2 regions of the Paraburkholderia sp. MM5482-R2 genome follow, and region 1 is predicted to be linked to the other one. Evidence: predicted binding sites of a transcription regulator. Region 1 holds the regulator's gene; the other holds the start of a gene.
The links. Region 1 encodes FNR, which switches genes on or off when oxygen is low (the NO sensors DNR and NnrR bind a similar motif). Its sites were predicted from a motif close to TTGATNNNNATCAA; they were not measured.
Positions count from the first base shown of each region.

Region 2: the regulator FNR is predicted to act here: its motif matches at 3,373-3,386, upstream of cyoA (ubiquinol oxidase subunit II).

Region 1 is NZ_JBNDLP010000004.1:724,748-731,915, reverse strand. Features, by position in the region: gene phaZ (polyhydroxyalkanoate depolymerase) at 1-306, shown strand, start outside; gene OKW37_RS39410 (hypothetical protein) at 376-690, opposite strand; gene phbB (acetoacetyl-CoA reductase) at 828-1,574, opposite strand; gene OKW37_RS39400 (polyketide synthase) at 1,639-1,986, opposite strand; gene OKW37_RS39395 (universal stress protein) at 2,191-3,030, shown strand; gene OKW37_RS39390 (universal stress protein) at 3,054-3,557, shown strand; gene OKW37_RS39385 (universal stress protein) at 3,626-4,087, opposite strand; gene OKW37_RS39380 (two-component system response regulator) at 4,408-4,815, shown strand; gene fnr (fumarate/nitrate reduction transcriptional regulator Fnr) at 4,832-5,614, shown strand; gene OKW37_RS39370 (PAS domain-containing sensor histidine kinase) at 5,737-6,837, shown strand; gene OKW37_RS39365 (universal stress protein) at 6,871-7,168, opposite strand, start outside.
Region 2 is NZ_JBNDLP010000004.1:377,782-384,949, reverse strand. Features, by position in the region: gene OKW37_RS37810 (DegT/DnrJ/EryC1/StrS family aminotransferase) at 1-683, shown strand, start outside; gene OKW37_RS37805 (SIR2 family protein) at 840-1,418, shown strand; gene OKW37_RS37800 (NAD(P)-binding protein) at 1,306-1,545, shown strand; gene OKW37_RS37795 (FmdB family zinc ribbon protein) at 1,593-1,829, opposite strand; gene OKW37_RS37790 (OmpW/AlkL family protein) at 1,912-2,586, opposite strand; partial or broken gene OKW37_RS37785 (radical SAM protein) at 2,846-3,318, shown strand; gene cyoA (ubiquinol oxidase subunit II) at 3,489-4,385, shown strand; gene cyoB (cytochrome o ubiquinol oxidase subunit I) at 4,389-6,395, shown strand; gene cyoC (cytochrome o ubiquinol oxidase subunit III) at 6,399-7,007, shown strand; gene cyoD (cytochrome o ubiquinol oxidase subunit IV) at 7,008-7,168, shown strand, end outside.

The DNA.
Region 1 (7,168 bases):
CGCCGCGTACGAATCGCCGCGCTGCGCGATACCCCGCTGTGCACGATCGAGGGTGACAGCGACGAGATCACGGGCGCGGGGCAAACGCATTGCGCGCATGCGCTGTGCGATGCATCGCCGATGCGAGCCGCGCGGCAGCTCACCATCGAGCAGTGCAATCACTACGACCTCTTCATCGGGCCGCGTTGGCGCGATGCGGTTCACCCGGGGCTCTGCGAATTCTGGCGCGATGTCGAGCACGCCGCGTTGAAGGTTTGCCGGCCGCGCCGCGCGGCCAGGGGTTCGGCAAACCGCGAATCGGCGTGAGGTGGCCGGGGAAAACGTCGGCAGTCCGCATCTAACGAACGCCGGGCGTCACGTCACGACGCAAGTTCGTCAGTTCCGACGCTCGGTGCCGATCGCTGTTTCGAGGGTCATTTCCGCCACATCGAACGCGCGACGGATCGCCGCTTTGGCGTCGTCGTCAGTGCAGTGCGCGACGGGCTTGAACTCGTGCGCGGGCGTGACCAGATCCAGCCTCACGTCATACAGCGGATGCGCCGATCCCGGACGCAACGCCTCGATGGCGAGATGGCAGTGCGACACGAGCGCGCCAAACCGCGCGAGACGCACCAGTTGCGCACCTGCTTCCGCTTCGAGCGGAGCGGCACCCGCAAAGCCAAGGTAGACGATCTGCATGTCGATGCCCATCTTCGCCTCCCCTTGCGAGTATCAATCGAACCTGTTCCGCGCAGACTCAGGGTCCAGGCGCCTGCTACGGGGCTTATTTTGTTCTTGCCAGAAAGGCGGTCATTGACGTGGGTCAAGCGCGGTGAAGGCGAGCACCCTCACTGCATATGCATACCGCCGTTAATCGCAATGTCCGCACCGGTGATAAAAGCCGCCTCCTCTGAGCATAGAAACGCGATCAACGCCGCCACCTCGTCCGGACGTCCCAGCCGGCCGAGCGGAATCTGCGGCAGGATCTTCGTGTCGAGGATCTCGCGCGGCACCGCTTCGACCATCGCGGTCGCGAGATAACCGGGCGACACCGTGTTCACCGTGACGCCGTGCTTCGCGGTTTCGAGCGCAAGTGCCTTCGTGAAGCCGTGCACGCCCGCTTTGGCAGCTGAATAATTGGTTTGCCCGTAGGCGCCGCGCGAACCGTTGACCGACCCCACGTTGACGATGCGGCCGTGGCGCCGCTCGAGCATGCCGGGCAACAGCGGCTTGCTCATGTTGAACAGGCCATCGAGATCGGTGCGCAGCACGGCGTCCCAGTGCTCCTTGCTCATCTTCGCGAAGCTCGTGTCGTGCGTGATGCCCGCGTTGTTGATCAGCACGTCTACCGCGCCCAGTTCGGTCAGCACGCGTTGCGCGCAGCGCGCGCATGAATCGAAGTCGGCGATGTCGGCTTCGTAAGCGTGAAAGTCGCGCCCCGTGTCGCGCTCGTGCTGCAGCCATGTCGACACGTGATCGTTGTGCGTCGAGTGCGTCACCGCGACCGTCATGCCCGCGTCATGAAGCGCCCGGCTGACCGCCGTGCCCAAACCGCCCATCCCGCCTGTGACCAATGCCACGCGATCCGTTCCCATCTGAACTCCTCCTTGCCGTGTCTGCCATTGACGGTGCGCGCGCCGGCCTCGCCGGCTCGCGCGGCTAAACGACGCCCGCGAACGGCAGCGCGTTCTGCGAGCTCCACCACCATGCGCTCAGGCCGCCCGCGAGCGGCGCGACGCCTGGCGCGATGCCGTACGCCGCCTGCCACCCCGCATACCAGGCGGCGCAAGCACGGTTGGCCTCGCCGAACCAGTCCGCCTCGCGCTGCGCGACGAAAGCGATCGACTTGCTCCAGTCGGCGAAGCACCGCTCGGCGTACTCGTGTGCCGCGCCCTGTGCGGTCTGATACGCCGCCGCGTAGTCGAGCCAGCCTTCGGGCGGTCCGGACGCCGTCGAGGTCCACGGTGAAGCGGGGCGCCCGGGCGGCGCATCGGATTCGGAAATCATGATCGCTGCCCTCCAGAGCACAGCATAGGATTGCCAGGCGCGGTTGCAAACCGTCGAGCGTGCCCGTCACTGTACTGAGCGCGCGGCGGCCCGCGCTTGATCTGCATCAACAGCCGCGGCCGCCGGGCTCATAGACTCCATTTGACGACGGGCTCGAGCCTGCTTGTGCCCGTTTCCCCACGTTTCTGTCACGGAGCTTTGGCGATGAGCTACAAAAGCATTCTCGTTCACCTCGATACGAGCGTTCGTGCACATCCGCGCCTCGAAATCGCATTGCAGCTCGCACACCGCTTTCATGCGACGCTGACCGGCCTGTTTTCGACGTACGTGCCACCGCGGCACGCGTTCTTCGTGATGGCCGGCACCGCCGACTACTACGCGGAGCACGAGCGTCTGCGGCACGAGCGTGCCAGCGCGCTCGAGCGGCTGTTTCGTGCCGAACTCGCGCGCGCGAACGTCGACGGTCATTGGATCGCCGCGAACGGCTACGCGAACGACGTCGTGCCGCCCTATGCGCGTCTCGCCGATCTGATCGTGCTCGGGCAGACCGATCCGACCGATCCCGAGGCGTTCGTCGCCGAACAGTTCGTCGAGCACGTCGTGCTGTCGGCCGGGCGGCCGGTGCTGCTGGTGCCGTCGGGCGGCACCTTCGCGGCACCCGGCCGCTACGTGCTGATCGCGTGGGACGGCAGCCGCGAAGCCACCCGCGCGATCCACGACGCGCTGCCGTTCCTCGCGCACGCGTCCAAAGTGACGCTGCTGACGGTTCATTCGTCGGGCGATCGTCCGCCGCGCAACACGGTTCCGGGCGACGACATCGCACTCACCGTCGCGCGTCACGGCGTCAAGATCGACGTGCGCGAACTGAGCGTCGCGGACGGCACGCCGGTCGGCGACGCGCTGCTGTCGCAGGCGGCCGACCTCGGCTGCGACATGATCGTGATGGGCGCTTACGCGCATTCGCGTCTGCACGAAGTCGTACTGGGCGGCGCGACGCGCACGATGCTCGAGTCGATGACCGTGCCGGTGCTGTTGTCGCACTGAAGTGCGCGCTTAAGGAGTCCGCCATGTTTCACCGCCTACTCGTCGCGCTCGATGGCAGCGACACCGCCTCCCGTGCGTTCGACGCCGCGCTGACCCTTGCCGCCGAATCGGGCGCCGAGCTGCAGCCGCTGTACGTGATCGACGTGCCCGTCATCGCCTACGACGCGCCCGGCTTCGACCCTTGCGTGATCCAGGACGCCTTCATCGAGGAAGGCAAGCGGATCGCGGCCGATGCCCAGAGCCGGATGACCGCGCGCGGGATCAAGGGCACGGCCCGCACCGTCGAAGCCGCGATCACCGGCCAAGACGTCGCGCATCGCATCGTCGAGGCGGCGCTCGAATGGCACGCCGACGCGATCGTGATGGGCACGCACGGCCGCCGTGGTGTTCAACGACTGATGCTCGGCAGCGTCGCCGAGCGCGTGCTGCGCAGCGCCAGCTGCCCGGTGCTGATGGTTCCCGCGCACGCGAACGGCGCGACGCGCGATCAGTCAATCCCGGCCTGCGCCGAACACGAACTCACCTGAGCCGCGAAAACCAGGCTGCTGCGCGGCCGCTCCCACGCGATCGCGCCACGGCTGCGCGACGCGGCGCTTCAGGGCCGCGCGTGCCCGTGTTCGTCATGCCGCACGATCAGCACCGGCTTGTCGGTCGCACGCACGAGCGACTCGGCGACGCTGCCGAGCAGAAAGCGCTGCACGCCGTGGCGGCCGTGCGTGCCCATCACGATCAGATCGGCTTCGATTTCGTCGGCGACGCGCGCGAGCACCGCGGACACGCTTTCGGCGTACGCGTCGATCACCCGCACGCCGCCGGGCACCTGCGCCTCGCGCATCAGCTCGCGCGGCGCATCGAGCGCGCGGCTGGCGAATTCTTGCGCCGCGGCCGCCGGTTCCGGCTCGAAAGCCACATCGGCATTGTCCGACCACTTGCCGTGCCCTACCACGCAGCAGGCTTCGAGTGTGGCGCCCGTCAGCTTCGCGAGCTTCAGCGCCTCGGCAAACGCGCGCTGCGCGCTGGGACTGTCGTCGAGCGCAACCAGAATTCGTGCATACATGTTGGACTCCCTGTGAAAGCGCTGGCATGAACCGAAGCGGTGCCGTCGCGTGTCCGCGCCGACAGTGTGAAGCGCGCGCCGCCGCGCGGCTTGACGCAGGTCAATGGGCCTTTATCGGCTTGTTCCGTGATTACTTGATCAACTGCATGCCTGCGACCTTCGAAGCCGTCACGTCGAAAGTAGCCGTGTACTCGCACTCGGCTACATACCCCATCGCCAGCCATGCACTAGGAATATTCCTACAACACTACCCGAACTCCTAGCGCCGCTTAAATCCCCGCCGATATATTTCTGAGATGAGGTCGCCAATACTGGTCGGTATGGACACCGCCCCGCCAGCCACCTTATCGAGAGTCTTCCTCGTCGACGATGCGACCGAGGTCCGACGCCGGCTTGCTTGCCTGATCGCGCTGATTCCCGGCATCGAAATCGCCGGCGAGTCCGCCGGCGTCGAGCACACGTTCGACGACATCGTCGCGAGTCGCGCCGATGTCGCGGTGCTGGACCCGTGCTTCTCGGGCAAGACCAATCTGCTGCTGCTCGCGGCGCTGTCGCGGGTGCGGCCGTCCATCGTCAGCATCGTGTTGACCAATCATTGCACGACGGCGTTTCGCCGAGCGTGCGAAGCGGCGGGCGCCGACTTCTGCTTCGACAAGACCTCGGAGTTCGAACTCGCCTGCCGTGCCATCGAAGCGATTGCCTATGCGCGTCATGCGCATCCGGTCTGACCGCCAGGAGCCGAGCATGCAAGTTGCCACAGTCTGTGAACCCCGCCACGACGCGCCCCGCACTTCGCACGTCGTACCGATCCACGTCGTGCCACGCACCGCGGCCACACGCTACGCCGTGCCGCGCTGCTCCACCTGCGCGATGCGCGCGATCTGCATGCCGCCCGAGCTGACATCCGACGAACTGAGACGACTCGACACGTTGATCTGCTCGACGCGCTCGATCAAACGCGGTGATACGCTGTATCGCGCGGGCGACGCGTTTCAAAGCATCTACGCGATCCGCGCCGGATCGTTCAAGACCGTGGTCATGCATCGCGACGGCCGCGAGCACGTGACCGGCTTCCAGATCGCCGGCGACTCGCTCGGCCTCGACGGCATCGGCGAGGGCAAGCAGAATTGCGATGCGATCGCGCTCGAAGACAGCGTCGTGTGCATCATTCCGTTCGCGCAACTCGAGGCGATCTGTCGCGAGATGAAGCCGATGCAGCATCACATCTACCAGATGATGAGCAGCGAGATCGTGCGCGAGTCGAGCCAGATGATGCTGCTCGGCACGATGACCGCCGAACAGCGCGTCGCGACGTTTCTGCTGAATCTGTCGAAGCGCTTCAAGGCGCGCGGCTTTTCCGCGGCGGAGTTTCATTTGCGCATGACCCGCGAGGAAATCGGCTGCTTTCTGGGCATGAAGCTCGAAACGGTGAGCCGGATGTTCTCGAAGTTCCAGCGCGAGCGCCTCGTCAAGGCGAACGGCAAAACGATCCGCATCGAAGACGCGGAAGGACTGGCTCGGGTTTGAACGCCGACGCGTCGCTCGCCTCACGTTCGTTCGCGGGACATGCGGGGTGGAACAAGCGCTCCCGAACTGATATAACTCGGTGCGTTGCGGTGCGCGACCTTGCGTGACCACCCGGAGGAGCGATGGATCTGTCGAGCGGCGAGTCTTCCTGCTTCACCGGTGCGGCGTCCGTGTCGGATGTGCCCGTCGAGGATCGCTATTTCATGTTAATCGATGCGGTTCAGGACTATGCGATCTTCATGCTCGACGTGTCCGGCCGCGTGACCAGCTGGAATCCCGGCGCACAGCGCATCAAGGGCTACACGCCCGAAGAAATCATCGGCCAGCATTTCTCCAAGTTCTATACCCCGGAAGACATCGCGGCCGGCAAGCCCGCCCGCGAACTGGAAATCGCCGCAACCGTAGGCCGCACCGAGGACGAAGGCTGGCGCGTACGTCGCGACGACTCGCGTTTCTGGGCCAACGTGGTCGTTTCCGCCGTGCACGACGCGTCGGGCGCGCTGCTCGGCTTCGCCAAGATCACGCGCGACCTGACCGAACGTATGCGCCTCGCGGAACTCGAACGCGCGAATCAGGTATCCACCCACGTGCAGATCGCCCGCGAAAACGAGCAAAAACGTATGGCGCGCGAACTGCACGACGATCTCGGCCAACGGCTGACCGCGCTGAAAATGAGCGTCGCGCTGCTCGAAGCGAAGCTGAAAAGCCAGGCCGACACCGAGCCGCTGGCCGCGCAGACGCATGAACTGCAAAAGCAGATCGACTGGATGGCCGCTTCGCTGCGGCGTATCGCCGCCGATCTGCGGCCCCCGCTGCTCGACGACCTCGGGCTCGCCGCCGCGCTCGACTGGCTGGCCGAAGACTTCACGAAACGCTACGACGTGCGCTCGAGCGTGCACCTCGAACCGGCCGAGCCGGTGTGCGGCGAATTCGCGGCGACGGCGCTGTTTCGCATCGTTCAGGAGGCGTTGACGAACGTCGCGCGGCACGCCAAGGCCAGCCGCGTACGCATCGACATGACCTGCGCGGGCCCGATCGTATCGCTCGATATCGAGGATGACGGCGTGGGTGTCGCGCTGGATCGGTCGCAGGGAACAGATTCATTCGGTTTGCTCGGCATTCGCGAACGCGTGCGGCAGTTGCGCGGCAACGTGTCGTTCACCAGCTCGCCGGGCCATGGCTTCGGGATCTCGATCCAGATACCGGCCGACGCGCTCGCGTAATGTTCACGCGCTGCCGCGCCCCGCTGTCGCGGGTTACTCTGCGGGCGCATCCTCGGGGCTTGGCTCGCGCATGAGCAGCACCGGACAGGTCGAGAAACGCAGCACCCGCTCCGCCACGCTGCCGATCACGAGGCGCCGCACGCCGCGTCGCCCATGCGTGCCCAGCACAAGCAGATCGGCACGGATCTGCTCGCCGTGGCGCAGCACGATCGCGGCGACGTCGTCGGACAGGCTCTCCGACTCGATCATTTCAGGGCGGCAAGGCACATCGGCGGCGGCGCAGGCCTGTTCGGCCTCCTCCAGCACCAATTGGCCGTCCTGGCGCAAGGCT
Region 2 (7,168 bases), 350 kb from region 1:
GCTCGCGCTACCGGGGCCGCAACGTCGGCTGTTTCGGCGACGTATCAGTGTTCGACTTCTCCAGCCCGTCCGCGCTGTGCACAGGAGCGGGCGGCATGCTCGTCACCGACGATGACGAACTCGTCCATGAACTGCGCTATCTGCGCGAGCGGCGCGTCACGGACCGCGCGTCCGTCTCGGTCGGCTCGCGGGTGCCGCTGCAGGCGGGCATCAGTGATCTGACCGCCGCGCTCGGTCTCGCGCAACTGGCCGAACTCGACACGCGCCTCGCGCAGCGAAAGCAGGTCGAGACCTGGTATCACGAAGAGATGCAAAGCTTCGAAGGGATCAAGCCGGCCTACGTGGCCGAGGACGTCGAAGAAGTGCACTGGATGCTCTATGTTGTGCATTTGGGCAAGCGTTTTACGCAGAGCGCGCGCGCCCAGATGATCGACGACATGAAATCTTGCGGCATTGAGACGGTGGCCTACAGCCATCCGCTGCATCAGCAGTTCCACTACATGAACTCGGGCGATGCGATCGGCCGCAAGAGCGGCCTGTTGCCCGACACCGAGCGCATCGGCGATCGCGCGCTGGCGCTGCCGCTGCACACGCTGCTCGACACCGACCAGGTCAGGTACATCGTCAAGACGCTGAAAGACACCGCGACCAACGTGGGCGCCGGCGCTGCCATTTATCTGTGAGGCGCACTGCATAACCGTTTCAGTCCAGACCATCGCCGAACGCCTGCGGGCGGCGTCATTCCGCACCTGGGACCGGCGCTGCTCGCGCTGTGCCCCGACACGGCCGTCCCTGCCACGCCGCTCGCGCTCGCCGAAATCATCACGGCCAAGGTCAGCGTGCTGCACAAGATCCGCACCCGGCTGACCCAGGCGGCGCAGTTCATCGAAAACTTCAAGCATCGCAAGTCGCTGGTGAGCGTCATGAATGAGGCCTTCGCCATGACGCCGACGCCGTCGGCACTGCATTGCGCGCTGGCGCAGGCGCGGCCGCAGGGCGGCTGGGCGCAGTTGCAGGGGCTGTCGCAGGCCGAGCATTTCGGCCATTGGTTCGCGGCCTATAGCGCAGACGGCGCGTTGCTGGATGACGTGCCGGCCTCGGGCGCGCTGCTCTACAAGCCGATTGGCGGCCATGCGCCGGCCTCTAACTACCTGGTCTCTGACAGCGACTTCGTCGAAGTCATGACTGAGATCGATATCCAGACGCCCATTCCGCCTGCCGTGCAGGCGTGGCGCAGCGGTCGCAGTTTTTTGTTTCTGGGCTTTGAGCGACGAGATGACCGCGGTCGAATCGCTGGTGGTCGAAGTGGCCATCGTCGGCGCGGGTCTACGCGGCCTCGCGCTGGCGCGCGTACTGCATGCGCAGGACGTTTCCGTCGTGGTCATCGAAGGGCGCGAGCGCGAGGGCGGCCGTGCTGACGCAATGTTGCGAAGCCACGCGTCGATATACGGTCAGATGCCCTTCGCGTGTTCCAGCAGGCTGTCGGCGGTGGCCCGATCCAGCGTGCCGGCCATGAAGACGGTGAGACTGAGTGCCATCTCGTAGGCGCCCTCGAGGTTCATCTACATCGACAGCGCGATTCCCCGTTGGGCTCAGCGCAGCAGCTTGCGGCGCTCGGCCGGCGAATAGTTGCTGAGGTGCCCTTCGCGCGCCGCCTGACGCCGCGCGCGGGAGATGATCGCGCGGCTCTTGCCGGGCGAGGCCGGCGCGCTGACCTGCTTGTCCAGCGCGGTGCCGCCGCATTGCGGGCAGACGGGCGTGTGGCCGGCGCGCACCAGCGTTTCGAATGCGTGGCCGCAGGCCGCGCAGCGGTAGTCGTACAGAGGCATAGTGACCAGATCTCCGTTTCAGGTGGATGGGGCGCAGCGGATCGCCCGTTGGTGCGAGCTGTGGTCTGTCATTGCGCGCTCGCTAGAACTTCATCCCGACGCCTATTCCCAGTACCAGTGGGTCGATGTCCAGTCGGCCCAACGAACTATCGCCGACCGAGGCGTCCGTGTGCATCCAGATCTTCTTGATATCCGCGTTGAGAAAGACGGTCTTCGTGATCTGCACGTCGACGCCAGCCTGCACCGCCGGACCGAAGCTGCTGCGTGACACCTGGATGCCTTCGGAGCCCGCGCTCAGGCCGTCGTTGTAGAAGTACGTGTAGTTGACCCCCGCGCCGACATACGGTCGGATCATGCCAGCATGGTTGAAGTGATATTGCAGCAGCAGCGTCGGTGGCAGCACGTTCACGCCACCGAGATCGCCGAGGCTGGACGTCACGTGGTGCCGCGAGGTGGCGAGAATCAGCTCGATGCCGATCGCGTCGCGGATCATATAGGTCAGGTCCAACTCCGGCACGAGTGCGTTATTGACACCCACGCCGAGCGACGACAACGTGCCGCTGGTGTGCACTTCGGGCTCGATCGAGATGGCACGCAGACGCACGAGCACGTCACCGGCGTGGATCCCATCCGCCGTCACCTCGCCTGCCATCGTGCTTCCGTTCGCGCTGACGTCATCCGCGTATGCCAGCACTTCGAACAAACCGGTAGCGCACAGGCTTGCCACGATCATGACGGCCTTGATCATGTGCTTCATCGCTTTCCCCTTGTTGATGTATGCGGGGAATTGTCGCCGCGCAAATCAGGGCTGCCCTTGCGCAGGGTCAACCGGTCCCGATCCCGAAGTCAGGATGCGACACCGGGTCACGCGGAGGAATGTCGAGATAGCGGGAGCCTTGAGGCCGGACTATTGGCCTTCAACCGCATTGACTCGTACCCAAGATGTTTCTCGCACCCGGAGACACCGATTTCGCAGCCATTGCCGGACTGGCTGCAGCCGCCGAACGGCACGCAGATCATTCTGCTACTTCTGCGCATGCAACAAGGTCATTACGCACGACCATGGCTGCAGCGCCAGATATCTGAGCTACCTCGTTCGTGAGATGGATCTGGCCGCGTCACATCTCGGACCTGACCGGCGAACCGTGCAGCTGCATCTGGGAGGTGGAACGCCGACCTTCTTCCCTGTTGCCGAACTCGAAGAGCTTTCCAGCAACTGCAGAACCGCTTCGCGTTCTCGATCGACGCAGAACTTGCCATCGAAATTGATCCGCGAACCGTCAGCACCAAAACGCTTTCACCACTCGCGCGCCTCGGCTTCAACCGAGCGAGCTTCGACGTACAGGACTTTGCTACCGACGTTCAGCAAGCTGTCAATCGCATCCAGCCACTCGATGTGGTGGAACGCGCACTCAGCGGCGCACGCGATGCGGGATTTCTCTCAATCAACGTCGACCTGATCTACGGTTTGCCGCAGCAGACTGTCGCCTGATTTAGCCCGCGCACTGCGTCAGTGCACCGCACCCCGCCGCTTTGTTCGTCCTTGATCGACATCAATCACAAAGCTGGCCGGTTGTCGGACCATGACGCTGCGAGTGTGATGCCGCATGCGTCAAGCCAGCTTCAGGTCGAAAGTGCCACAACCCGGACTTAACCACTATGACAGACAGAAAAGCCTTAAGGAAACGGTCGATAGCCATCGTCACGACATTGAGCGCCTGTCTATCGGGATGTGATCTGACTGTGCTTGATCCAAAAGGGAGCGTCGGCGCGGCCGAGAAGTCGCTGATCGCCACCGCCACGTGGGCGATGCTGATCGTCGCGATCCCGGTGATCCTGCTGACGCTGTTCTTCGCGTGGCGCTACCGTGCGTCGAACCGTCACGCGGTCTATGCACCCAAATGGGCGCACTCGACGGCGATCGAGATCGTCGTCTGGACGATCCCCGCCATGATCATCCTGTACCTCGGTATCCTGACCTGGCGCACCACACATGAGCTCGACCCGTACCGGCCGCTGCAGTCGAGCGTGAAGCCGATCGACGTCGAGGTGGTCGCGCTCGACTGGAAGTGGCTCTTCATCTACCCGGACCTCGGCATTGCGTCGGTGAACCAGCTCGCCGTGCCAGTCGATACGCCGGTAAATTTCCGGATCACGTCCGATTCGGTGATGAACTCATTCTTCATCCCGCAACTCGGTACCCAGGTGTATGCAATGGTCGGCATGCAGACCCGTCTGCACCTGATCGCGGATGCACCGGGAAATTTCGAAGGCATGTCCGCCAACTTCAGCGGCAAGGGATTCGCCGACATGAAGTTCCGTACGCTCGCGACGAGCGCCACCGACTTCGACGCATGGGTGCGGAAGGTCAAGGCTTCGCCGGACCGCCTGAGCATGGACGAATACGCCGAAGTCGCGAAGCCGAGCGAGAAGCAGTCGGTACGCTACTTCTCATCGATCGACCAGTACCTGTTCCGCAACATCGTTGCCCGATACAACAACGGCAACGTCACGGCCTTCCGCGACGCCGCCTGTCGCACGCAGACCACGGAGTAAGCCATGTTTGGAAAACTCACGCCCGGCGCGATTCCGTTCGATCAGCCGGTCATCATGGGCGCGGCCGCGTTCATGGCGCTCATCGTGCTGGCGGTCATCGTCACGCTCACGAAGCTCGGCCGCTGGAAGTGGCTCTGGACCGAGTGGCTGACAAGCGTCGATCACAAGAAGATCGGCATCATGTACATCATCGTCGCGGTGCTGATGCTCGTGCGCGGTTTTGTCGACGCCGTAATGATGCGGCTTCAGCTCGCGATCGCGTTTCACGGCCCCGGTTACCTGCCGCCGCACCACTACGACCAGATATTCACCGCGCACGGTGTCATCATGATCTTCTTCATGGCGATGGCGCTGATGGTCGGCCTCTTCAATCTTGTCGTGCCGCTGCAGATCGGCGCGCGCGACGTCGCCTTCCCGTTCCTGAATTCGCTGAGCTTCTGGATGACGGCGATCAGCGCGATCCTGATCAATCTGTCGCTCGTGATCGGCGAGTTCGCGCAGGTCGGCTGGCTCGCGTATCCACCGCTGTCGGAGCTGCAGTTCAGTCCGGGCGTCGGGGTCGACTACTACATCTGGAGTCTGCAGCTCTCCGGCGTCGGTACGCTGATTACCGCGATCAACTTCTTCGTGACGATCGTCAAGCTGCGCGCGCCCGGCATGACGCTGATGAAGATGCCGGTGTTCACGTGGACCGCGCTGTGCTCGAACGTGCTGATCATGGCAACGTTCCCGATCCTAACCGTGACGCTCGCACTGCTCGGCCTCGACCGCTACGCAGGCATGCACTTTTTCACAAACGAGCTCGGCGGCAACGCGATGCTGTACCTGAACCTGATCTGGGCGTGGGGCCACCCGGAGGTGTACATCCTCGTGCTGCCCGCGTTCGGCATCTACTCGGAAGTGATCGCGACCTTCGCGAAGAAACCGCTGTTTGGCTACAGAACGATGGTCTACGCGTCGTGCGCGATCACGGTGCTCGCATTCCTCGTGTGGGCGCACCACTTCTTCACGATGGGTTCCGGCGCGGACGTCAACGCGTTCTTCGGCATTATGACGATGGTCATCGCGATCCCCACGGGCGTGAAAATCTTCAACTGGCTGTTCACGATGTACCGCGGTCGCATCGAGTTCACCGCACCCGTGCTGTGGACGATCGGCTTCATGGTCACGTTCACGATCGGCGGCATGACGGGCGTGATGATGGCGATCCCGGGCGTGGACTTCGTGTTGCACAACAGCCTGTTCCTGATCGCGCACTTTCACAACGCGATCATAGGCGGCGTCGTGTTCGGCTATCTCGCAGGCTTCCATTACTGGTTCCCGAAGGCGTTCGGCTTCAAGCTTAACGAGAAGCTCGGCAAGCGGGCGTTCTGGTGCTGGTTCGTCGGCTTCTACGTATCGTTCGTGCCGCTCTACGTGCTCGGCTTCATGGGCATGACCCGGCGCCTGAATCACTACGACAACCCGACCTGGCATCCCTGGCTGTTCGTCGCCGCATGCGGCGTGGTGCTGATCGCACTCGGTGTCGTGCACCAGATCGCCCAGGTCGTCGTGAGCGTGATCCATCGCAACGAGCCGGAATACGGCGACCTGACGGGCGACCCGTGGAACGGCCGCACGCTCGAATGGGCCACCTCGTCACCGCCCGCTGTCTACAACTTCGCGCGCATACCGGTCGTCCACCAGCTCGACGCGTTCGCGCACATGAAGGAAAGCGGCGCAGCAAATGCCGCACTGGCGCATTACGAGGACATCCACCTACCGTCGAATACCGCGGACGGGTTCCTGATCGGCGCATTCAGCCTCGTGCTCGGCTTCGCCGGCGTCTGGCACATCACGTGGCTCGCCGTGCTGGCCTTCGTCGCGATCGTCGCCGCGCTGATCGCGCGTAGCTTCCGCGACGACCATGGCTACGTGATTCCGGCCTCGCGCGTGCGCGAAATCGAAGCACGACGCGGCAGCGCACCCACCCCGGCCGCCCTTGAATTACCCGAATCCGCGGAGACCTGATCCATGACGCAATCTGCATTACTCGTCCATCACGGCAGGTCGAGCGCTGACCACGGCCCAACGCCCACCGTGTTCGGCTTCTGGCTGTACCTGATGACCGACTGCATGCTGTTCGCGTCGCTGTTCGCCGTGTTCGCCGTAATGGCGCACCAGTTCGCGGGTGGACCGTCCGGACGGGACCTGTTCGACATCCCCGGTGTCGCACTTGAAACCGGCGCGCTGCTGCTGAGCAGCACCACCTACGGCTTCGCGATGCTCGGCGCGCAGCGCCAGGGGCGTGGTGCCGTGATCGGCTGGCTCCTCGTGACGTTCGTGCTTGGCGCGCTGTTCCTCGCGTTAGAACTGGGCGAGTTCTCGCACCTGGTCGCCAACGGTGCCGGGCCCAGTCGCAGCGCCTTCCTGTCGTCGTTCTTCACGCTGGTTGGCACCCACGGCCTGCACGTAACAGCGGGCCTCGTCTGGATGGCCGTGCTCGTCGTGCATGTCGTCCGCTCGCCTGAACTGTCCGGTCGCGACCTCACGAGTCTGACATGCCTGAGCCTCTTCTGGCACTTCCTCGACATCGTGTGGATCTGCGTGTTTTCGTTTGTCTATCTCGGGAGCATGCTCTAAATGGTCCATTCACACTCGACGTCCACGACCGCCTCGCGTGGTGACGTCGCCAGTTATATCACCGGTTTCGTGCTTGCCGTGGCGCTGACGGCTGGCTCATTCTCGATCGTCACGCAACGGTTGCTGCCGTCCGGCTCCGCGATTATGGCGCTCGCGTTGCT